DNA from 2 places in the Pseudoalteromonas sp. S1727 genome. Region 1 is predicted to be linked to the other one. Evidence: riboswitches for the same ligand, from Rfam matches in the RefSeq annotation. Region 1 holds a riboswitch; the other holds the start of a gene.
What was found. A riboswitch is a leader RNA that binds a small molecule or an ion and turns the genes downstream of it on or off. The one in region 1 is predicted to bind lysine.

Region 1 (12,301 bases):
CGCATAATATTAAAGTATGCCGCGTACCGGCCTATAGTCCAGAAGCCGTTGCCGAACACTGCATCGCATTAATGCTCACGTTAAATCGTAAAACCCATAAAGCGTATAACCGTATTCGTGAAGATAACTTTGATTTAAACGGTTTGCTTGGTTTTAACTTATTCAAAAAAACCATTGGTATTATTGGTTGTGGAAAAATTGGTCTTGCCTTAATAAATATTCTCAATGGCTTTGGTGCCAATGTATTAGTGTGTGATCCTTATGCCGAACAAGGTGAGTATACACTTTGCGACCTTGATACATTATTAAGCCAAAGTGATGTGATCTCTTTACATTGCCCGCTTAACGACCAAACACATCACCTTATTAATGAGCACGCTTTTGCTAAAATGAAGCAAGGCGCAATGCTAATTAACACCTCCCGTGGCGCGCTCATTGACAGTAAAGCGTGTATTATTGCACTGAAAAATAAGCAACTCGGTTATTTAGGACTAGACGTTTACGAGCAAGAATCTGAACTATTTTTTAAAAACCGCAGCGACGAAATCATGCAAGACGATGTATTTTCACGCTTAGTGAGTTTTCCTAATGTGTTAGTCACCGGGCATCAAGGCTTTTTCACCAAAGAAGCCCTGAGCGAAATAGCCCAAACTACAATACAAAACGCCCATGAAATAGCCAATCAACTCCCTCTGCGTAATGAAGTGAAATGAGGTTCGGTGCTAGATGCTAGATGCTAGATGCTAGATGCTAGATGCTAGATCAAAGTTTAAAAACCAGAGCAGAAAAAATCAACCAAGTTAGCTTTGCTAAAGGCTGTTATTAATTAAAAGCGGCCATTGAAAAAGTTAAACTCGTTCCTGTTTTGATGAGTAGAATCCTAATCTTGTCCGATATCATTATTAACAGCTGTATTGGTGCAAAATAACAAGCTTGATTCCGAGCTATTTTAATTACTTGTATACAAAAGTAATTATTGGTGAAATTATAAGAGTATGTAATATATGCCGTTTGGGTGTGTTATAAACCACCAAAATGGTGTTTAACAAGCTATTATATGTACTAAAGGGATTCGGAAATACTTGAATAAGTTTAACTACAGGTTTGATGCGGCACCCAATTTCAAAGCTAAAATAATTCGCTATTTTGTATATACATTTCTAGTTTTTTTAGCCACTTTTTCATTCGTGTATTTAGCACACTATACGGGAGATTTATTGGGCGTTGACGTTAATAAACCCTTACGGGAAATTCCAACTCATGTTGTTATTTTAGGGTTGTCGGGAATGCTTTTTGCTATAGTGCTTATTTATTCCATTGTGCTTTGGGTTGCCAAATCAATATTTACAAAGTTCAGAGTGTAGTACGAGCAAATAACAAGGCAATCATGACTATGACGTCTAAAGCTAGGCCAGCGCGCATTTTTCGCTAATTTTAGGCATACTTAATAGCCCATATTGCGGCGTTACAACTGTCCCCTATTGACACAGACTGTGTAAAAACTAATTTTTAATAAATTGTCTTAAGTATGTTCTTAGTTTGAAACCATCTAAGATGGTTGCGATCGATTTTTTCTCAGTATCACAATTTTCTCCGCGCGAGCGAAACTGCTATGGCAACGCTACTCTAATCGCTTTACTTAGATCATTAACTCCCATAATTGTTATCATTCTTCTGAAGTTGTAAGCCAGAACATGAAGACTTATTTCTGTCCCCACGCTTTTTAAACCTCGTGTTAGTAAGTGGGTAGCTCCCATCCAGAGTTTAATTGTGCCAAAGGGGTGCTCAACAGTTTGCTTTCGATGAAGCATCAATTCAGGTTCATTCTTTAGCTTTTGAAGCATTTCTTCTGTCAGAACCTCATGCACCCACCGCCTTATTCGCCTAGGGTCTTTTTTAGAGTTAGTGCACTGACTTCTTATTTTACAATCTCGACAAGCAATGTAATTGAAGTAAACATCAAGGTATTTACCTTGCTCAAATACTTGCATTCGATTTTGAAGTTCATTTCCAGCGGGGCATAAGTAAATGTCTTTATTTGCATCGTATTTGAAGAGTGAGCGGTTAAATATCCCTTTCTTTTCAGAGGACGATGTATCCGTCTTGGGCATGATTGGCTCTGCACCCAAATCGATAGTATCTTTTATATCGGGCTGACTGAAGTAACCTTTATCTGCTAATACCCGTATGTCTTTCTTGCGCAATGCTTCTTGTGCGAGTTTTGTCATTGACGCAAGCTGACCTCTATCTGGCACGTTGGTCACGTCATGCGCCACTATGAGGTGGTGCTTGGTATCAACCGCACTTTGCACGTTATAACTCACAACTCTTGTAAAACCTTGAGTTTTCATTAAACGTGAATCAGGATCAGTAGTGGATATTTGCTTGTCAGGATGAGCTTCAACTTGTTCTTTAATCTCGTATAGTTTTTTTAACTGGCTGCGAAAGTCAGCTAGCCTCTCTTTTGTGGCTTTAATTTTTGTGACGTTAGCTTGCTCTTTATCGGCTTCATCAAGTAATTCAAGATAACGTTCAATATTCTTTTCGACTCGGTCGATGTGAAATTTAACTTTGCTTGGCGTAAAATTATTGCCTTTGTTGTTGCTAGCTTTAAACTTACTACCATCGATGGCAACAACTGGTTTCTCAAACATATTCAGGCGACGGCAGACTTCAACAAACGTTTTGCACACATTTTTTATACCGCCTCCGTTGTCTTTTCTAAAGTCAGCAATCGTTTTAAAGTCGGGTGCCAACTTACCAAGTAGCCACATCAGTTCAATATTGCGTTGGCATTCGGTTTCTAATCGGCGAGATGATTGAATACGGTTGAGGTAACCATAAAGATAAAGCTTTAATAGTGTGGCTGGATGATACTTAGGGCGGCCTGTGGACTTTAAGGTTAATCCTTTAAACCCCAATTCAGCTAGATTTAGTTCCTCAATGAAAACATCAATCACTCTGACCGTATTATCTTCACTGACGTAATCTTCCAACGATTCTGGAAATAACGTTGATTGGTCACGACTTTCACCGCTTATAAACTTTGACATATTGCCTCAACCCTCGACTGAATCAATAGTCTTATTATATAAATATCAGTATATTAAGTGAACTAAATGTATAGATTAATCGATCATAAGCAGCAGATACTTAGACCAAAAGGTGATCAGAGTTTTCACACAGTCTGGACACAAATGCGACTCTCAGATTTGATTGATTTCTGCTGATCAAATCTGACAGTTCAAGTTAAGGCTCAACTACTAATACTTACATTTTACGAATAGCGTTTAGTTTATTTACCTTGTTGATCACGCCTAAATCAAAAAGCTGTTGCGCGCTGGATTTGAGCAATTGGGTTTCCTCTGGCGTGCGATGTTCTTTAATGATTAAGTTTGCATAGCTAATTTGCAGCCGGTTTATTGCACGGGTTTTCTTTCGGCATTCAAAGCACTTAATCGCATGTGCATCAATCCAAAATTTTAATTGTTCAAACCAGTATTGTTGCTCTTTCGCAAAAAATATAAATGCTCTGTGACAATCAACACAGTTCTCTTCTATATCAATGTAGAGTTGCCTTGGATATACACTGTAACTTTGTTTTTCGGTTGCTGCGGGAATTGCTGTTTCTGGAAAACAGCGGACACTTTTATAGCGCCAATGGGCATTATCGATTTCTTGCTTTGTATAGCTATTACCTGAAGGAATTGGCTCGCTGCCATATAGTGGGTGGCTTACATATTTGGTCATGTTAGCTATTTCCCAAGCACAAAAAGGATAGCTAAAGCGCCGACTGCTAGAGCAATAATGAAACTTTTATTTAGTTTAGCCAACCAAGGAGAAGCAATAGCGTCTTTCTCTGAGCCGTCTACTCGCGGTGGAAGCTGTTGAGCTGTGGGTCGTGCTGGCAGTTCGCTGTCGGCAAGCTGTTTTATAGTCATGACAACTTGCTCGCCAGTAACGGCATCACCATTGGCAATCGTTATATTCTCAATAATGCCACTGTAATCCGCCATAACTTCTAAAACGACTTTTTCAGTCTCAACATCAAATAGCACATCACCGGCATAGACTAGCTGACCTTCACTAACATAAAGCTTTGCGATGTCTGCTGTGCGTATTGAGTCTGGAAAGACCGGTACTTTCACATCTATGTTCATAATTCCTCCTTGAATAAAACGCAGCGTTAACGCTGCGTGTATTCTCTTATACCTTATAGTCTAACGCTTAAAACTAAAAAACTGACGGCTGACGGCTAAATTATCAACCAAATGCTACATTGGCGAATACCGCGGTCATTAGTATCGGACATACAAAACGGATGTATTGTGCAAACCAAAAACGCATGCCTGTTGCTGCTTCATGTAGTTGATTGCCGCGGTGCCATAACCACCCTACGGTAATAAAGTAAAATAGCCCCATTAATGGTAATTGGTACTGAGTAAGCACCATGATCACTAAGCCAAATAACCAATCAAAGTTAAAGATAATCAGCGATGAAGCAGCAAGAACCGTCAAGCTCACTAAGAAAGTGGCTTTTTTACGTTCAACTTGATGATTTTCAACTAAAAAGGCGACAGGTATTTCGGTTGATGAAATTGTTGAAGTCAGCGATGCAATCGACATTAATACAAAAAACAGTAAGCCAACTAACAAGCCAACTTCACCCATGGTGTTAAATAACTGCGGCAAAATTGCAAAAATTAACTGCCCCTCGCCCACTAGTTTTCCATCACTAAATACTTGTACGCCGTTATGCTGCGCTACATAAATAGCTGGAATAATTAATAGGCCCGCTAAAAATGCCACCCCGGTATCAAGCAAGGCAACCGAGGCTGTTAAGCGTGGTAAATTCGCATCAGGCTGTAAATATGAGCCATAAATCATCATACAACCCACGCCTAACGACAGCGAAAAGAACGCCTGTCCCATTGCAGCAATAATTAAGCTTGGCTCGAGCACTTGGCTAAAATCAGGCACTAAATAGGCTGCAAAACCTTCGCTGGCACCATCAAGGGTTGCTATATAGGCAATTAACCCCACAAGTAATACTAATAACAGTGGCATTAAACGGCGTGACCAGGTTTCAATACCTGACTTAACCCCCTTGAGAATAATGCTCGCGGTGAGGAGCAGCATCAATGGTGTAAATATAAAATTACGTGCCATCGAGTCAGTTTGTAGAAACAGGCTTAATTCATTAAAGCCTAAGAATGTACTTATTGGCTCAAGCGCGTAGGCTAGCATCCAACCGGCCACGATTGAATAAAAGCTCAACATGACAATGGCGCCCACTAAACCTAAATAACCTGCTGCGGCGCCTACATTTGGTGCTTGAGCTTGCCATGCTTTTTTAAGCGCTTTAACCGGATTAGCTTGAGCTTGATGACCTAAATATAATTCAGTATATAAAGCAGGCAGAGCCAATAAAAATATAACAATAAAATAAACCAGCAAAAACGCACCGCCGCCATGATTCGCCGCTTGCGTAGGAAATCCCCAAATATTACCCAATCCAACCGCAGCGCCAGACGCTGCTAAAACAAAGCCAAGGCGGCTTTGAAAACCATCACGCAATTGTGCCATACATCTACAAATCTGTTATTATTTTCATTGTTGTGAATTAAACCATATTTCACAGTCAGTGAGTAATAAATTTGCCTTGGCTTAAATAACCCGTGCACAACCGCACAAAATATAAACATATTTATTCTTTTATCACTTTAATTGTGGATTTTATGCCTGCGTTATTCTTTCAAAAGCAACTAGATATCATTGAGCACACTGTACAGTCACTCAATACACAAACAATTTTGTTATTTGATGCTCAGTTATTAAATGTTGATGAATTCAATCTAAACACATTATTAAGCCCTTTTGAACTTACGGTATTCACTCGCCGTAAGAGTAATAAAGCAAAGCAAGAGTATTTAGCAACACGGTTATTACTTAAGTATTTGGTAAAACGCAGTTTCCCTGAGTTTACCACTCTACCTGCAAATCAACTAAGCTCTGAATTTGACGAGTCTAGTAGTAAATTACTCATCCATATAGCGGGTAGTAGCACAGTAATAAGTAGTTGCCTGTCGCACTCAAATGGTTTTGTTGGTGCGGCATTGAATATCGACCGAATTCAATTTGGCTTTGATATTGAAAAAATAAACTTACAGCGCCCGTTTGAAAAACTCGCTAAGCATTTTTATCATATCGATGAGGTCAATTTAATTACGCAAAATGAATACCAAGGCGCTGAGCGTTTTTTTAGAATTTGGACTTTAAAAGAAGCGCTGGCGAAAGCTACGTCTCGGCCCATTGCCAAACTCTTAAGCCCCAATGTATTTACTGAGCTGACGCAAGCAAACTTAGCGGCGGTGAGCTGCCAATATAATGAGTTTGATATTAGTGTAGTAAGTGAAAAGAGCACTGACTGGCAGTGCTCTGTGGTAAATTCTATTGACTCGTTACGCGCCGTGCTGAGCTTCTAATAAACGACTATGAATAGCTTGGACAACTAAGTCTGACTCGCTTTGCTCAACTAAAAAGCACAAGTTATGTTTACTTGCGCCGTGGCAAATTAGGCGGATATTAAAATCACTTAATACGTTCATTAGGTTCACTTCTTGCTGTTGTAGCTGAATTTGTGAACCAATCAGTGCCACCAGTGTAAGATTGTTTTCAACCGATACATGGCAAAACTCAGCAAGCTTGTCTAAACACTCTTGATCAAGTTCAGGGCGCGACGCATTTGGCGCATTATCTAACGTAATTGCCACACTTATCTCTGAGGTGGTTACCAAATCAACCGAGATATTAAACTCACTTAATATAGTAAATACACGGGCTAAAAAGCCACTTGCTAGTAACATCTCAGGGCTTTTTAGGGTTAACAAAATTTGGTTTTTACGTTGCGTAACAGCACGAATACCTGGTAATTGTGATTTTTCACGTTCGATCCAGGTACCGCCTCGCTCCGGCTCACGGCTTGAACCTACAAATACACTGATGTGGCTGCGGCTCGCAGGTAAAATAGTTGCAGGATGCAATACTTTAGCGCCAAAGGTCGCCATTTCAGCCGCTTCATCAAAACTTAAACGCGCAATCGGAGTCGCTTTGGCACATAAACGGGGATCAGTACTAAATATACCCACTACATCTGTCCAAATATGAACACTTTTCGCGTTGATTGCTTCGGCTAATAATGCCGCACTGTAATCTGAACCGCCACGGCCAAGCGTGGTTGTTTGTCCATGCGCGTCACTACCAATAAAACCTTGAGTAACTACAACATGATCTTTTAAAAGCGGAATTAAATGCTCTCTTGCTGCCGCAGCTGTTGCTGCAACATCTGGCGTTGCTTTAGAAAACTGGCTATCAGTTTTAAGCACTTGGCGAACATCAAAACGAACAGCTTCTAAGCCATTTAAACGCAGCACTTGGGTAAATAAATACGATGATAAACGCTCACCAAAGCTCAGGAGTTCATCTTGTTGTTGTTTTGATTTAACCCCTTCACTTGCTAAGGCTTTAAATGCTTTTAGTGTTTCTTCAAAACCATGAGCTAAATCAGCATCAAGTGACAACTCATTTAAAATCGCGTCTTGAATCGCTACTACGCCGGCAATATTTTCAGCGCGCTCATCACATGAGATATCATTTTTACACAATGTTACTAGGTGGTTGGTCACGCCAGCACTGGCACTAACTGCCACTACCCGTACATTGTTATCGGCTACAATAATTTCACTGCAACGGCTCATTGCATCAAAATTAGCCACACTGGTGCCGCCAAATTTTGCTACTACGATATCTGATTTTTGATTTTTCGCTGACTGTTGTTCATTATTAGCAGCTAATTGGGTATTCATGTCGTCTCCTTTTGTGGCAATCATACCACGATAAAACAAGAAGAACTTGGCAAGGGGGTGCTCGATAAGAAAAGTCCACTGCCAGAAGCTCTCCACCTAATTGGTGACAGTTTTGAGGATTCAGCCCCATAAACCGAAAAACCACTGTGACGTGCAGTTGTTTTTCTCGGCGAATATTTCCCTCCTTAATGGTCGTAGGCAGTCGTCACCTCACATTAAGTACCTAAATACCGCACCTCTTCTGAATGTTAGATTAATTGCATTCTCTAATTATCAATTAAAATAACAAAGCCCACATAAAGTGGGCTTTGAAAGTTATCGTTTAGACGTCTAGCTGTCAAGTTGTTTTAATAATAAAAGCTATTAAATCAAGCTACCTGCTATATATGAGCCAATATAACCGACTGTATACGCGATTAATAGATACACAGACATACGTAAATAACTCATAAATGTGAGCGCTTTTACTTTACTCATAGCAATAATACCGGCCGCAGAGCCGATAATTAGCATAGAGCCACCTACGCCAGTTGCATAAGTAAACGATAGCCATTGCTGCGGACTCATCACAATCTCGGCTTTAAGTAATGCAGCCGTCAGCGGTACGTTATCAACTGCGGCTGATAAAATACCCATTAGGTAGTTCGCATACTGCGCTGGCATTAACTCATAAAGGTGCGTGAACTTGCTTAGCATGCCCACTTCTTTTAACGCCCCTACGAGTAACAACACACCGACGAAGAACAGCAAAGTGTCGTATTCTATTTCTCGGATATAATCGATGATTTTTTTATTTACGTCTTTTTTACGCATTAAGAATTGCGCAACTAAAAACATTAACGATAAACCAAAGAGGAAAGTTAATAACGGCGGTACGTGGTAAAGTACGCTGAAAGTCAGTGTAGCGATAATAGTTGATAAGAAAATAACCGCGATGGTGATATCGGTTTTTTCAATACGGCGCTCTTCTTGTTTGGTGAACTCAACAGCACCATTTAAGCCAAACGACAGCATAATCGCCAGCAACGCCACACTTGCAAGTGCCGGCACGACCAGTAACAATAAGTTAGCAATACTGACTTTACCATCAAGGAAAATCATTAATGTCGTCACATCACCGGTGATCAGTGATACACCACCGGAGTTCACGCTAAAAATAATTAAGGTGGCATATTTAATGAGCTTTTTCGGATCGAGTTTTAACGACATAACCACCGCAAGCGAAATTAATGTAGCGGTAATATTGTCTGATATCGACGAGAATAAAAATGAAAAGCCACCAATCAAAAACATCAGCTTGCGTTCGCTTATAGCACTGGGCATGACTCTGTGCACAATATTTTGGATAAAACCTTTGGAGTTTAAATAGGCAACAAAGGTCATTGCAGCCATTAAAAACAACCATAATGTGGCAATCTCTAAAATATTGTGATCAAGTTGATGTTGTACATTTTCGGGGCTTTCCCCGTTGAGCGGCGAGATAAATAAGATAATCCAGCATAAAGTACCAAAGAAAAGCGTGGTTTTGGCCTTGTTTACATGGATAATATCCTCTATAACGATGAGCACAAATGCTAACGCTATCAGGGTTAGGATAATTGTAGTTACCATGGTGTTTGAACAACCTTTATAAAAATGTAAAAATTGTATGCTATATGCCGCAGGTCGACACGGCGCGCAGTCTAGCACCAAAGACTGTGTAAAACTATTGTAAATTTACTTTTATTCGACTAATCACTGTGAGCTTAAAAATTAGCTAACACAGTATAAATTAGGATTTTTGGAGTTTTATGATCCCAGCTAAAAAGTTGCTAAATACCCTTACAGAGCACTGGGGAATGTTAGAACTGCTATTTAAACGTTTTAAAATGGCCGACTTCAGTCTAAAAGACGTACAAAATGCGATCAAACAAAAACAGCCAACATGGTCAAATGAACGCATATACAAAGAAACCAACCGACTTTTAAACCAAGATATTATTATTCCATTAGCTAAGTCATCGCAGCTAGAAATTAACCGTGCGATCGCAGACTTTGCTACTTTTTTATTACAAGAAGAGCATCTAGGTTTAGCACAAGAGATCACTGTGTTGGTTGACGATTTAGCCAGATTAGGCGATCGCTTAGATAATGCGGGTAATATTGAAGACTACGACGAAATGCGCCGCTTTAGTCGCATTATGGATGATCGGGTGCGCAAAATAATGAAGTTATTTGCTCACAATGAAAATGCAATTTTAAATATTGTTGAACAAGCTAAAGCGAATAACGCTGTTCAATCGCTGCAAAAACGTTACCAAGCAGTCATTGAAGCCTTTGACGAATATATTGAACCGATGCTAGAAATGGTGGATATTCGCGGTAGTTTTCATGCCTGTTTTAATACTATTGAATCCCAGATAAGCAGCCAAATAGAAAGTATTGAACGCAGCGGTAAAGCCTATCAAGACAAACGTATGCTGGAGCGATTGCGCACCCGTATTTTAGAGATGCACCTTGTTGGTCGAGAAAGCTTACGTAAAAGCGCTGATATGTTAATGCCACTGCGCGAAGAGTTACGCCGTAATAATATGATCACTCGTCAAGCCGCTAAGGTACTCGGTTTAGTACGCAAAAATGGCGTTGATAATATGCTCACTGCGGTACAGCCCCATTTTGTGTCTGACACACAGCGCTTTTCATTAGGGCAACAACGCCATATTATTGCTTACATGGCCGCACTCGCTGAGTTTGAACACAGTGAATATGAACTGCCCGATCAACAAGACGTGCCCTCTTTTGTAACGCCTAATATTCCTGATTACCACAATGTAAAAGCGAACTTTAAAAAGCGCTTCAATTCTAAGCGTAAAAAGCCACAGCCATTATTGGCTTTTTTAGGGGAAAGCTACCCCGACCTTGAAGCTGACGAAATGCTGTTTTTATATCAAAAGCTGGTCAGCGACAGTGAGATTGAAATCAGTCAAAGCGATGAAAAAATGCGCGTAAAAATCGCAGGTCAACATTTTTCACTGTTTCCTTTTAATACCAAACCAATTGATTCTAAGCCTGTTGTATCACCACACACAGGGAATGAGTAACCGTTATGACACAAATAAATTTAGATGAACTAAGTCATCTACAAGCGATTAATAAAAAATTAGTCACCGGCTATCACATCAGCGAGCAAGACACTGTAATGTGGCAAGAGCTTGATCAACAAATTGATGCCTACCGCGCATTATTTAATGCATTAGGCCATGATTTACAACACGACAGCCGTGGTTTTTACTATTTTGCCAGTGATGAAAGCACGCCAAACATGGGCAAGATATCCCGTGCAATTGCCCTAACTATTTACATTTTAATTGAGCACTACGCCAACTCAGGTAAAGATCCAATGCGCGCTTTATTTGACGAAGTAAGCGATTTAGAACTGATGCAAACACTAGTGCAAATGAATAAACACTTGTTTGATCAGCTTGAGATTTTCTCTGGCTCTGACTTACGCAAAGACGTGTACTTACGTATGGTACGTTTGGGCCTGAGCCGAGAAGTCGAAACTGGTTTTATGCTACAAGCCCCTATTTATCGCTATATTGATGCCCTAATGGAAGTAAATGAAGAAACCTATATTGGAGAGGACGAATAATGAAAAACCTATACGGCCTCAGTAAGTTGGCATTATTAAATACCGCAGGTTACGCCAAGTGTGTTATTCCACTGGATAAAAGCAGCTCAATTTGTGCGCCTAACAATACCGGTAAAAGCTCGGTCATAAACGCCCTACAGTTTCCCCTTATTAATGATTTACGCCTCACTGAATGGGACGGCCATGATTTAGACGAAACCCGTAAGTTTTATTTTTCATCTGATCAATCTTATATTTTACTCGAAGCCGATCTGCCCCACGGACCTGTGGTGATTGGGGTGGCAGGGCTTGGTAAAATTGCCGGTTACGCCCATCAGTTTTTTTGTTATCAAGGCAAACTTGACCTTGAGCAATATACACAAGGCAAAACCATCATTAAGTTCACTAAGCTGTTTAATCACTTAAAAGAGCAAGGGTTTAATCCGATTGAGCTTAAGGCCCAAGAGCTGAATGCCCTATTGACTGGCGGCGCAACGCCATTTGATGGCGACATTAACTTAAAAATGATCCCGCTCAACAATGTGCAAGACTCAGCCATCTATAAAGAAATTTTCCGCCGTATTTTGAACTTACATAAGCTCGGCGCAGCCGATGTAAAACGCTTTATGTTACGTGTGTTTGAACGCCATATGTCAAACTCTAAGGTCGATTTTTATGAAGTGTGGCGTCGTTCATTCGATAAAGTAAACCGTGCAAAGCGTGAATTAAAAGCCCTTGAGTCAATGCAAGAGCCAATTAGCGCACTTGAATCAATGCTTGAAAACCAAACAGTGTTAAAAGGTAAGTTAGCGGCTTATGCGCCTAA
Region 2 (12,301 bases), on a different contig from region 1:
CGTACACTTGAGCCACCAGGTACCATACGAACGCCAGCATCGGCTGTAAAACCTTGTGGTGCTAAATTGTGTTTATCAACAAATCCACCTGGGAATTCAGTATTAGTGCCGTTTTTAAACGCTTCTAAAATGCCCTGTTTAACGTCAACATTTGCATGCCATTGGCCGCTTTCGTCTTGTGTTGCTGCGCGTACTGCGCCCGATTCTAAATTATTTAATAGTTCTAACCAGCTCATTATAAAAACCTGTGTTTAATGCCAAGATAAAATGGTGTTGTTTGCATGACTGATGCAATCAGTTTGTGTTAACTCAAGATGCGTTAAAGGCGGACGTAAATACGGGCTACGAATACGCCCTTGTAAATGCATCAATACTTTAACGGGAATAGGGTTTGCCACGGCAAACAAGCTTTGAATCGCTTGAGACCAGTCGGCAAATAAATTGGGGTGTTGACCGCTAAGGCTACGTCTCACAAATTCATGGGTTTGCTCAGGCCATGCATTGGCAGCAACTGACACTAAGCCTTTCGCGCCTGCTTGTGCAAAGTAAGGCATTAGCGCGTCATCACCACTAAAGATTGCTAAATCAGGGGCTACTTTTCTAAAGCCTTCAAATTTGGCTATGTCGCCACTGGCTTCTTTCAGTGCCCATAAATTTTTATGATCTTTTAAATTACTGATGACCTCAGGAGGGATCGCAACGGCGCTACGCCCTGGCACGTTATAAAGCATACAAGGGTGCTTACTGGCATTGAGCAGGCTTTCAAACCAATGAGTTTGACCAACTACACCTGGTTTTGCATACACAGGAGAGCCAAGTAAATAGCCGTGAATAGGAAGTTGATTGCAGTATTCAACCCACGCAATTTGTTGCTTTAGGTTCATACCGCCAACGGCAACCATCAGTGGCACGGTTGGTGCTAATTGGCATACGTGCTCAACAATCGCTTGCTGCTCTTTTAATGTTAAGGCAAGACCTTCTCCGGTGCTGCCAAGTAGTAATATACCATTGTTAGCTGCTTGTTGTTGTGCAACTAACTGGTTAAGTACGCCATAGTCGACGTCGCCTGCATCTGTAAAAGGGGTGACAAGCGCGGTCCATAATGGGTAGTTGTTTAAATTAAAGTTGTTGATCATCTCTCACGAACTTATAAATTATTCGAAGAGTTAAGGAAGCTTTTATGATTGGAGCCGCATTAACGTCGTTCGAACTAATAATTCGAAGAGCGAATGGGCTTAATACAATAGGGCGCAATGGCCTTATTATGCTAAGACCAGAAGCTCTCCACCAAACAAATTAACAGCGTTGCTGTTATTGGTGACAGTCGCTGGGATTCAACCCAGTCGCCCGAAATAACCCTTCACAAAAAGTGTTACTTCTCGGCGTTAATTCCCCTCACGTATGATCATTGGAGTTTTGTGCTCCTCACATACGCTACCTGAATAACGCACCTCTTCTAGCCCACAGCGCAAGTTTTAAGAAAAACTCACACCTTAAATAGGGGTAATGACGGAGATTAAAGCATTTTAGCCGTCTAGGTGTCAAGGATGGATATTTTTAAGTTAATTTACCCTGCAATGTGCTCCTGACATTTTTTTACAACGTAAATAACGTTACAGTAAGCTTAATAACAGTAGTGGTAGTGAATGATGGAAAAGTTTCAAGATATATATCAACGAGCGGCACAGAGAAAAGGTGGCGAAGCAATGTTACAGCAATTGCTTGTGGCTCCAAAAACAGCAATACAATTACGGACTCTACCTGATGATGTATGGCTTGAAGAATTTACCCGCAAGGTTTTTCAAAGTGGTTTTTATTGGTCGGTGATCAACAATAAATGGGCTGGCTTTCGTGACGTTTTTTGGGACTTCAGTGTCGAAAAGTTACTCATGATGCCACCGGATATGCTCGAGCAAAAAGCCAGTGATGAGCGAATTGTGCGTAACTTTAAAAAAGTACAAACCATTCCACATAACGCTTATATGATCCATGATGTTGCCACAGAACATGGTAGTTTTAGTCAATTTATTGCCGATTGGCCAACAGACGACATAATTGGTTTGTGGGGATATTTAAAAAAGCACGGTGCACGTTTAGGGGGTAACACAGGACCTTATGCATTACGTGCTCTTGGTAAAGATACCTTTTTATTATCTCGTGACGTAGAAAGTTATTTGCGGGCGCATAAAATAATTGATGGTGGCCTACAAACTAAAAAGTCACTAGCTGCGGCGCAAGCATTTTTTAATGAGTTACAACAGCAAAGCGGTTTAAGTTTACAAGAGCTAAGCTTAATTCTCGCGTACAGCGTGGGTGATAACCGCGTTGGCATACAAACAACCCAAGCTTAAGGAATACCATGAAACTCGTTGCGCGCTATACCCAGATTGCAGATGATTTTGCAGTACCAGATTTTCCTAGTGTCGTTGCAGCACCCACATTATTGTTGTGGAACGATGTTTTAGCTCAACAGCTTAATATTGATGTGGCCTGCGCTGAACGTGCAGACATTTTTGCTGGTAATCAAAGTAACAGTAACATAGAACCTGTTGCACTGGGTTATTCTGGGCATCAGTTTGGTCATTTCTCACCGCGATTGGGAGATGGTCGCGCACACTTACTAGGGGCGGTGACAGATCAAGAGCAACAGCTATGGGACATTCAGTTGAAAGGTTCGGGCGCTACGCCATTTTCACGCGGTGGTGATGGCCGTTGTGCAATCGGTCCTGCTGTACGTGAGTATATAATGAGTGAAGCCATGCATGCACTCGGCGTACCCACTACACGTTGTTTGGCGGTTGTTGCCAGCGGCGAAACCGTCTACCGACAACCACCTCAGCCGGGAGCAATTGTAACCCGCGTTGCCAGCAGTCACATTCGAGTTGGCTCATTCCAGTATTTAGCCACACAAGGAGATGTTGCAGGTTTACGGGCCTTGGCTGATTTAGCCATTGAGCGACATTATCCTGAAATAACGACTTCTGGCGCTGAGCGCTATTTAGCATTTTTAGCTAAGGTTGTTGAAAAACAAATAGCCCTTGTGGTGAGTTGGATGCGAGTTGGTTTTATTCATGGCGTGATGAATACCGATAATACGCTAGTTAGCGGTGAAACCATTGATTACGGCCCTTGTGCGATGATGAATAAGTTTGATTTTGATACCGTATTTAGCTCTATAGACCGTCAAGGGCGTTATGCTTTTGGTCATCAGCCAAATATTGCAAATTGGAACTGTGCCCGTTTAGCCGAAAGTTTAATGCCTTTGATCAGTAGCGATGATGAGCAAGCGGTAGCCTTATTAAGCCCAATTATTAATGGCTTTGCTGAGCAGTTTAATCATGCATTTAGCCAAATGTGGGCGCAGAAGCTGGGACTTGATGGTGAGCAAGTAGGGGATAAAGAATTAGTTTCCGAGCTACTAACGTTGTTGAAAACGCACCAACTTGATTACACCAATACTTTTAATGCGTTGACGCAATCATTGCAAGGTAATAGTGATATACCTCAAGAGTTAACTACGTGGTCACAGAGTTGGTTACAAAGAACATCTACCGACAGCTACTTTATAATGAGTAAAGTGAATCCAAAATTGATCCCGCGCAATCATATTATTGAAGATATCTTACAAGATTTTACGCGGCAGCAGCACAGTCCCATATTGAACGAATATTTGCATGCATTGCAACAGCCATATCAATCCCAAGTAAAAGAGTCATGGACTTTAGCCCCTAAAAATGAACTAAATTATCAGACATTTTGTGGTACCTGATGACGCACCACGCTGAGTTAGTATATTCCTATTTATATCGCTCCTCACTGAAAGTAAGTCATTATTGTGAGGAGATATTTACTTTGCTTACTTTAGGCTGATTATTAACTGTTATTCATTAATCTTTCATAAGAAATAAATACGCTTCCTACTTGTTGATTTAAAATTAACCAATATAATACACGTGAGAGTTTTAAAATTTACACGCGTACTAAAGTGCGCTTATCACTGTAAATACTGACTATGGGAGGTTTTTTTAGTGTTATGTTTGGGTGATTTAGCTGTAGGTTAGGTAAAGTCTTTTATCTCGTCTATACTTATTACTGTTTGTATTAAAACCACTTTAGTTGACAAAAACACAATTCAAGCGTTTTCGTTAAGTAATGATTAACAAATCTCTTTGTACTCAGGTTAAATGTTAAGAGCTAGGGTCACTTAGCTACAATTTTAATTGTGAAAATGGGAAGGAAACAATGAAATTAAAATCACTTACTATTGCTGTAGCACTAGCTGCAACTAGCGCTTCAAGTTTCGCAGCCGATAAAGAAGGCTTTTATATAGGTGCATTCGGCGACTATTATGATGCATCATGGGAAAATGTCCGAGGCAGTGCAGGCACTAACGTTGATGATTCAACAGGTTGGGGGGCGGAAATCGGTTATCGTTTTAACGACTACTGGAGCGCACGTTTAGAATACGCTGATATGGATTTTGATATCTCAAGCTCAAACCCTGCGATGACTGCAACAAGTATGGACGGAAAACGTTACGGTATTGATGGCCTATACCATATCAATGGCGGCCCTTTCTACGGGATCTTTGGTTTGAAAAATCTTGATGTTGTAGATGAAGATTTAATGTTTGCTAATCTGGGTGCAGGTTACCAACATTATTTTACAGATAATTTTGCTTTTAATGCTGAAACTTCTCTATATCAAGGTCTTGACCGTGGCTACACAGATGTTGGTGCTAAATTAGGTCTTAGTTATATCTTTGGTGACCAAAGTCCAGCACCTGCGCCAGTAGAGCCAGCGCCAGTAGTGGCGGGTCCTATGGACAGTGATAATGATGGTGTTATCGATGCTGATGACCAATGTGCTAATACACCGACGACTGATGCCGTTGATGATAACGGTTGCACATTGTATGAAGATAAAGAAGTAACAATGGCATTGTTAGTTACATTCCCGCACGATGTTGCCGAAGTACCAAATGGCTATTTTGATGATATTGCTGATTTAGCCGCGTTTATGAAAGAAAACGATGGAACATCAGTTTTATTAGAAGGTCATGCTTCAGCTGTAGGTGATGCTGATTACAATATGCAATTATCTAAAAAACGTGCACAAGATGTAGCAGATGTACTAATTAAAGATGGCATCTCATCTGAAAGAGTATCTACTATTGGTTATGGTGAGGAGCGTTTGTTGAATACAGCAAACACACTTAAAGCTCACGCACAAAATCGCCGAGTAGAAGCTCAGGTTAAGAGTGTTGAACGAGTTAAAGTTCTTCGCAAATAATTTTATTTACTGAGCTAAAGTTGCTTTAACATTTTAACTCAGCAACTTTAGCTTTTAGAAAGTTGACTTGATTAACTCAAGTCGACTTTTTTTTGCTTTTAAAATACCTACCAATATTTACTTTTTGAGTAAACGGGCTAACACTGTATGATGTTACTCTTGACTACTTAATCATTTTTCGCTTTTAATTAAAGTGAATTTAAACTTGATTTAAAGTAATAAAGCCGTAAATAATTGTAGTATTCTTATTGTTAATCAATTAATTTGTCGAAGTTTGAAATGAGTTAAATAATTTTGAGAGCTCGCGAAATATCTAGCGAGTTAAGAATTGATATAGGTATTGTCGTATTTTGTGTTGTTCCAACCTATTGGACTTCACTATAAATTTCAGTTTCTATAGGCTTATTAAGTTTGGATTAATTGGTCATCATCTATCTTAGAGCGAGTTTGGCCAAATGGCCTTTAGGTATTTTTAATGGAAAGGAATGAAACATGAAACTTAAATCTCTTACTATTGCTTTAGCACTAGCTGCAACTAGCGCTTCAAGCTTCGCGGCTGAAAAAGAAGGCTTCTTTATCGGTGCTTTTGGCGATTACTATGATGCATCATGGGAAAATGTTCGTGGTAGTGCTGGTACTAATGTTGATGATTCAACGGGTTGGGGTGCTGAGCTAGGTTATCGTTTTAACGATTACTGGAGCGCACGTTTAGAATATGCAGATATGGATTTTGATATCTCAAGTTCAAACCCAGCTATGACTGCAACGAGCATGGACGGCGATCGTTTAGGTATTGATGGTCTTTACCACATTAACGGCGGCCCTTTCTATGGTATTTTTGGTCTTAAGCAATTAGACATTACTGAAAATTTAATGTTTGCTAACTTAGGTGCTGGTTATCAACACTATTTCACAGATAACTTTGCATTCAACGCTGAAGCTACAATGTACCAAGGACTTGACCGTGGTTACACTGATGTTGCTGGTAAGCTTGGTCTTAGCTATATTTTTGGTGAGCAAGGTTCATCAGCTCCAGTTGAAGCAGCTCCTACAGCAGCTGTTGTTCCAGTAGCTGTTGCTCCAGTTGACAGTGATGGCGATAACATCCCAGATGCAGACGACCAATGTGCAAACACACCAATGACTGACGCTGTAGATGGCACTGGTTGTACATTATATGAAGATCGTGAAGTAACTAAGAGCTTATTAATTACTTTCCCTAATAATACTTCTAAAGTATCGCAAAAATACTTAGATGATATTGATGCAGCGGTTGCATTCTTAAAAGAGTACCCAGGAACTGAAGTTCTTTTAGAAGGTCACACTTCTTCAGTGGGTAAAGCTGACTATAACAAATGGTTATCTAAAAAACGTGCTGACGCTGTTGCAGCTCGTCTTATTGAAGATGGTATTGATAAAAAACGTATCATTACTGTTGGTTTAGGCGAAGAGCGTCTTAAAAACCCTGCAAACACGGCTGAAGCGCATGCTGAGAACCGTCGTGTTGAAGCGCATGTAACTGTTATTGAACGCGTAAAAGTAGAGCGTTAATACTATCTTAAATTAAAAAAACCCAGCAATGCTGGGTTTTTTTATGCCTGATAATAACTGGGTTGTAATTAATATTCATGTGATTGGTGTTTTCCTTAATTAACATTCACATAATTTATAGTGAGTATTATGTTTTGCTTTACAGGATGGATTTTAATCTATACTTAAAAGCTTTATTATAAATCGTCAAAATACTTTCACGTCACCAAAGAGGGCTATATTGTGCTACAGGATTATCGTAAACACGTAGAAGAACGTGCCGAATTAGGTATCGTACCAGCGCCATTAGATGCTCAGCAAACAGCTGATCTTATTGAGCTAGTTAAAACTCCCCCGGCTGGTGAAGAAGAGTTTATTCTAAATTTACTGGTGAACCGTGTACCACCTGGTGTGGATGATGCAGCGTATATTAAAGCTGGCTTTTTAGCCGCAATTGCTAAAGGGGATGCATCGTCGCCGCTTATCTCAAAAGAAAAATCCGTAGAACTACTGGGTACAATGCTTGGTGGTTACAATATCGCCCCTCTGATTGATTTACTTGATGATGAGTCGCTTGCGCCAATCGCCGCTAAAGGCCTTGCTAATACCCTATTAATGTTTGATGCATTTTATGATGTTGAAGAGAAGGCCAAAGCAGGTAATAGCTTTGCTAAGCAAGTGATTGAATCATGGGCAGATGCACAGTGGTTTACTAGCAAGCCAGCTGTTGCTGAAAAAATTTCTGTGACTGTTTTTAAAGTAACCGGCGAGACAAACACTGATGATTTATCACCCGCACCGGATGCTTGGTCTCGTCCAGATATCCCTCTACATGCTTTAGCAATGTTAAAAATTGAACGCGACGGTATCAAACCAGATAAAGACGGTGAAGTCGGGCCAATTACGCAGCTAGAAGAATTAAAAGCAAAAGGCCTGCCCTTGGCGTATGTTGGTGATGTTGTTGGGACGGGCTCCTCCCGTAAGTCTGCCACTAACTCGGTGCTTTGGTTTATGGGTGATGATATTCCGTTTGTACCAAACAAGCGTGTTGGTGGTGTATGTTTAGGCAATAAAATAGCGCCAATCTTCTTTAATACGATGGAGGATTCTGGTGCGTTACCAATTGAGTTGAATGTTGATGAACTTAATATGGGTGAACAAATTGATATCTATCCATATGAAGGTGTTGTGAAGCGCTACGGTACAGATGAAGTGATCTCCACATTCGAACTTAAATCAGATGTCATTCTTGATGAGGTTCGTGCTGGTGGTCGGATCCCACTGATCATTGGTCGTGGCTTAACTGATAAAGCCCGTACCTCCCTTGGCTTAGGTGCAACGGATGTATTTAAAGTACCCGCTATCACTGAGCTGTCTGATAAAGGCTTTACACTTGCACAAAAAATGGTGGGTAAAGCATGTAACGTAACGGGCATTCGTCCTGGCCAATACTGCGAACCAAAAATGACCACGGTCGGTTCGCAAGATACTACCGGCCCGATGACACGGGATGAGCTTAAAGATCTTGCCTGTTTAGGCTTCTCAGCCGATTTAACTATGCAGTCTTTTTGTCATACATCAGCTTACCCTAAACCGATTGATGTTAACACGCATCATACACTACCCGATTTTATCATGAACCGTGGTGGCGTATCACTGCGTCCAGGAGATGGTGTAATTCACTCCTGGCTAAACCGTATGTTATTACCAGATACCGTAGGTACTGGTGGTGATTCACATACCCGATTCCCTCTAGGTATTTCATTTCCTGCAGGTTCCGGTGCTGTTGCATTTGCAGCCGCAACAGGCGTTATGCCTCTTGATATGCCTGAATCAATTCTGGTTCGATTTAAAGGTAAAATGCAAGCGGGTATTACGTTACGTGACCTTGTTCATGCAATCCCTTACTTTGCTATAAAAGAAGGTTTATTGACGGTTGAAAAGAAAGGTAAGATCAACGAGTTCTCTGGTCGTATTCTAGAAATTGAAGGGGTGGAGCATTTAACGGTTGAGCAAGCTTTTGAGTTATCAGATGCATCTGCAGAGCGTTCAGCCGCTGGTTGTACTGTTAAGCTCTCTAAAGAGTCGATTGCTGAGTATTTAGAATCAAACATTGTGATGCTTAAGTGGATGATCTCTGAAGGCTACGGTGATGTACGTACCATTGAGCGTCGCATTACAGCAATGCAACAATGGTTAGCAAATCCAGAGTTGATGGAAGCTGATGCAGATGCAGAATATAAACACGTCCTAGAAATCGACCTAGCCGATATCAAAGAGCCAATTTTGTGTGCACCAAATGATCCTGATGATGCACGTTTATTATCAAATGTTACCGGTGAGAAAATCGACGAAGTATTCATTGGTTCTTGTATGACTAACATTGGCCACTTCCGTGCGGCAGGTAAATTGCTTGATGGTTTTACTGGGCGTATTCCAACTCAATTGTGGGTTGCTCCACCAACTAAGATGGATAAAGACCAGCTTACCGATGAAGGTTATTACGGTATATTTGGTCGCGTAGGCGCTCGCATTGAAACGCCAGGGTGTTCATTGTGTATGGGTAACCAAGCGCGTGTTGCAGATAAGGCGACGGTGGTTTCTACTTCTACCCGCAACTTTCCAAATCGCTTAGGTAATGGCGCGAATGTATTTTTAGCCTCCGCTGAGCTTGCTGCTGTCGCGGCTATTTTAGGTAAGTTACCAACACCTGCTGAATATCAAGAATATGCTGCGAAAATTAATGCAACAGCAGCTGACACATACCGTTACTTAAACTTCCACCGCATGCCTGTTTACACTAAAAAAGCAGACAAAGTGATTATTCAACAGGCAGTTTAAACGCTTGTCTTTGTTAAAAAGCCCGTTTTACACGGGTTTTTTGTTAAGTCTACATTCATTTTCACTTGACTGATTATTCACTTAAGCTAAACTTTGTCTATAAATATTAACAAATGTTATTTGTTGTAACCAAGGATGGTACATGATTTCAGATTATCTTCCTTGCTTGCTGCATGTTTATAAATATCAATGTAGTGTAAGGTGAGAAAATGAAACTCTTCTTGTTGCCATCAATAATTTTATTTAGCGCATCAATTTATGCAACTCCAAACCCCTCATTTAGTGAAATACGCGTTGGCTTTGAAAGTGTTGGCTATAGTGAAACGTTAGGGGATGTTGCTGGTTTTGGTCAGTTAAGTCAGTCAATAGATGTAACTAATACAACGATTCGCCAAGTTTCTTATAGCGGTCTTAATGATGATTGGGGCTATTATATTGACTCCGCAACCACGTTTATTCCCGAAATAGAAACAGAAACCTGGAGTATGGGGGAGTTTGGCGCGGTACAAGAAAATGCGTTCAAAATTCGTTCTAGTGAAGTCGGTGCCAAAGCTGCGTATAACTTTAGTCAAGCTGTTCAGATAACAGCTGGAATTAAATTTTTCACTTCTAGCTTTACTCGTTCAAACTTTTCTTTTGTACAACCTGGCGCCGATGCGTTTGATCAAGCTCTAATGGCAATCTCTGATGATCCAAATAATCCTGCTCGTTATACCTTGCCAGGTATGGATGGTGGGCACACTGGGGCTCAGCAAGATTACACTTCAAATTTAAGCCCCGTTATTTCGGTATCAGAAGATCAAATGGGCATCTTATTAAGTTTAGGAGCTCGCTTTGACAGTCGTTTACAAGATAGCTTCAACAAATATAGTTGGTACGTTGAAGGTGAGGTAAGTTCACCTATGTATTCACAAATTCAAAATACCCAATTTGAAACCACAACTTTGACCGATAACTTTAATGGTTGGGGAGTCTTTGCAAGAGCTGGAATGCGTTATCAGGTGTTACAGCATGTTGCGATCATCGCAGGTATAGACGCAAATTATAAAACCAGAGACGTGGTAACCGAAAACTTAGCGAATGGTCAGCGTTTAAGAGTCCCTGAGGTTGAGTACACAAATATTGCGTATACATTCGGTGTGCAATGGAGCTACTAATGAAGAAAATATTACTAGCAACAATTATCGTAACTGTGGGCTTAACGGGTTGCAAAACCATCGAGTCAGTACAAAAAGATTTAGGCAGCATTACCTCTGGACTGACTGGTGAACAAGCAACACCTGAGCAATTACAACTGGCTTATGAAAAGGCTGAGCAAGCTTTTCAAGAAGCGTTAACAGCTTATAACTTAATAGATTCAGAATCTTTGGCTGATTTTGATGCAGAGAAAGTCGCTGAAGCTAAAAAGATTTGGCAAGTGCTTGATCGTGAGTTTGATGAATTAAGGTTGTCACCAGAGCATGCACTTGATAGTGCTTCATTATTTTCATCGGATACGGTTGCAGATGAAGTCATGGAGCAAAGTTTAGAGGTTATTAATTTAGTTACTGCTGCGAGTTTATCTAAAGAGCGAATTACGGCTGTATTGAAACCGGTAAGAGATGAATTTGCTGTACTTACTCAGATCGATGCCAAAATTCATTTTGAGAAGCGCTACGCTTTATTAGATGAGCAGCACCAAGAGTTAAAAGAGCTCCTCATAGATGGTAAAGAAGCGCAGGTAGAAAAGTATGTCCCACAGCTTTTAGAGCAGTTAACAGCATTAGAAAAAGACGCAGTGGTGCAGTTTTATTTTTCAGAACATATTAATAAAATCTATAGCTTAGCTAATTCAGATAAAGTCAGTGTGTTTCCTGTGGTGTATGGTGACGTAAAGAGCCAGCTAGCGGAAGGGCAAGCTTACGCTCAGAAAAATTACCGAGACTATGACAATATAAAAGTAGCCGCAGATCTTGTTGCCCATCAAATCGATCGTATAAATAGTCTGTTTAGTGAGTATACAGAGTTAAAAACAGCGTTAGGTAATAAAGAGATTGAGAGTGAGCTGCTTAAATTTGAAGCCGAGCTAGCCGAACTTACCGAAGCGGTAGGTTTAGGAGACTTAAGAAACCTTACCTTTTCAGAACAATTAAAAGAAGTTAAAAATAAATTATAAAGTTTTGATTTGAATACAAGCCATAGAACCTCTATGGTTTTTTTTAGTTATCGGGTGAGCGAACTAATTTACTGAACTTTATCCATTTAAAAGGGGAAAGAAAATGGATTTTTGCAACAGCAAACTACGCATTGGTTTATTTACGAGTGCACTACTTTTAACTGGCTGCGGAGGCGGCGGTGATGACAGCGGGGGCTCAACACCGCCTCCCCCAATTGATCCAGTCAATCAGAGCCCAACAGTTAGCATAACCGCGCCTGCAGAGACGATAGAGCAAGAGGCATTTACCCTCAATGCAGCTGCAAGTGATAGCGATGGGAGTATTGCTTCATATAGCTGGAGTCATGATGCAAGTATTGAGTTGACTAGCGATGGCCTGTCAGCAGCAAATGCGACGTTCACTTCTGCAGATATAACAGAAGATATAACAGTTAATTTTACAGTTACAGTAACAGATGATGATGGCGCTACAGCTTCAAAAAC

Region 2: linked by a shared signal. The riboswitch ahead of dapA (4-hydroxy-tetrahydrodipicolinate synthase) and the one ahead of lysC (lysine-sensitive aspartokinase 3) in region 1 are both predicted to bind lysine.

The regions. Positions count from the first base shown of each region.
Region 1 covers NZ_PNDT01000019.1:2,891-15,191, reverse strand. The annotation lists gene CWB85_RS06170 (2-hydroxyacid dehydrogenase) at 1-713, shown strand, start outside; gene CWB85_RS06165 (IS1182 family transposase) at 1,611-3,053, opposite strand; gene CWB85_RS06160 (zinc-ribbon domain containing protein) at 3,271-3,750, opposite strand; gene CWB85_RS06155 (biotin/lipoyl-containing protein) at 3,756-4,160, opposite strand; gene CWB85_RS06150 (sodium-dependent transporter) at 4,264-5,586, opposite strand; gene CWB85_RS06145 (4'-phosphopantetheinyl transferase family protein) at 5,739-6,485, shown strand; gene lysC (lysine-sensitive aspartokinase 3) at 6,462-7,865, opposite strand; lysine riboswitch at 7,943-8,114, opposite strand; gene nhaD (sodium:proton antiporter NhaD) at 8,229-9,476, opposite strand; gene CWB85_RS06130 (MksB family condensin complex protein) at 9,656-10,945, shown strand; gene CWB85_RS06125 (condensin complex protein MksE) at 10,951-11,496, shown strand; gene CWB85_RS06120 (Mks condensin complex protein MksF) at 11,496-12,301, shown strand, end outside.
Region 2 covers NZ_PNDT01000048.1:7,574-19,874, reverse strand. The annotation lists gene CWB85_RS12080 (2,3,4,5-tetrahydropyridine-2,6-dicarboxylate N-succinyltransferase) at 1-236, opposite strand, end outside; gene dapA (4-hydroxy-tetrahydrodipicolinate synthase) at 252-1,136, opposite strand; lysine riboswitch at 1,270-1,464, opposite strand; gene CWB85_RS12070 (DNA-3-methyladenine glycosylase I) at 1,650-2,351, shown strand; gene CWB85_RS12065 (protein adenylyltransferase SelO) at 2,360-3,769, shown strand; gene CWB85_RS12060 (OmpA family protein) at 4,243-5,292, shown strand; gene CWB85_RS12055 (OmpA family protein) at 5,785-6,843, shown strand; gene acnB (bifunctional aconitate hydratase 2/2-methylisocitrate dehydratase) at 7,066-9,663, shown strand; gene CWB85_RS12045 (autotransporter outer membrane beta-barrel domain-containing protein) at 9,873-10,820, shown strand; gene CWB85_RS12040 (hypothetical protein) at 10,820-11,818, shown strand; gene CWB85_RS12035 (leucine-rich repeat domain-containing protein) at 11,922-12,301, shown strand, end outside.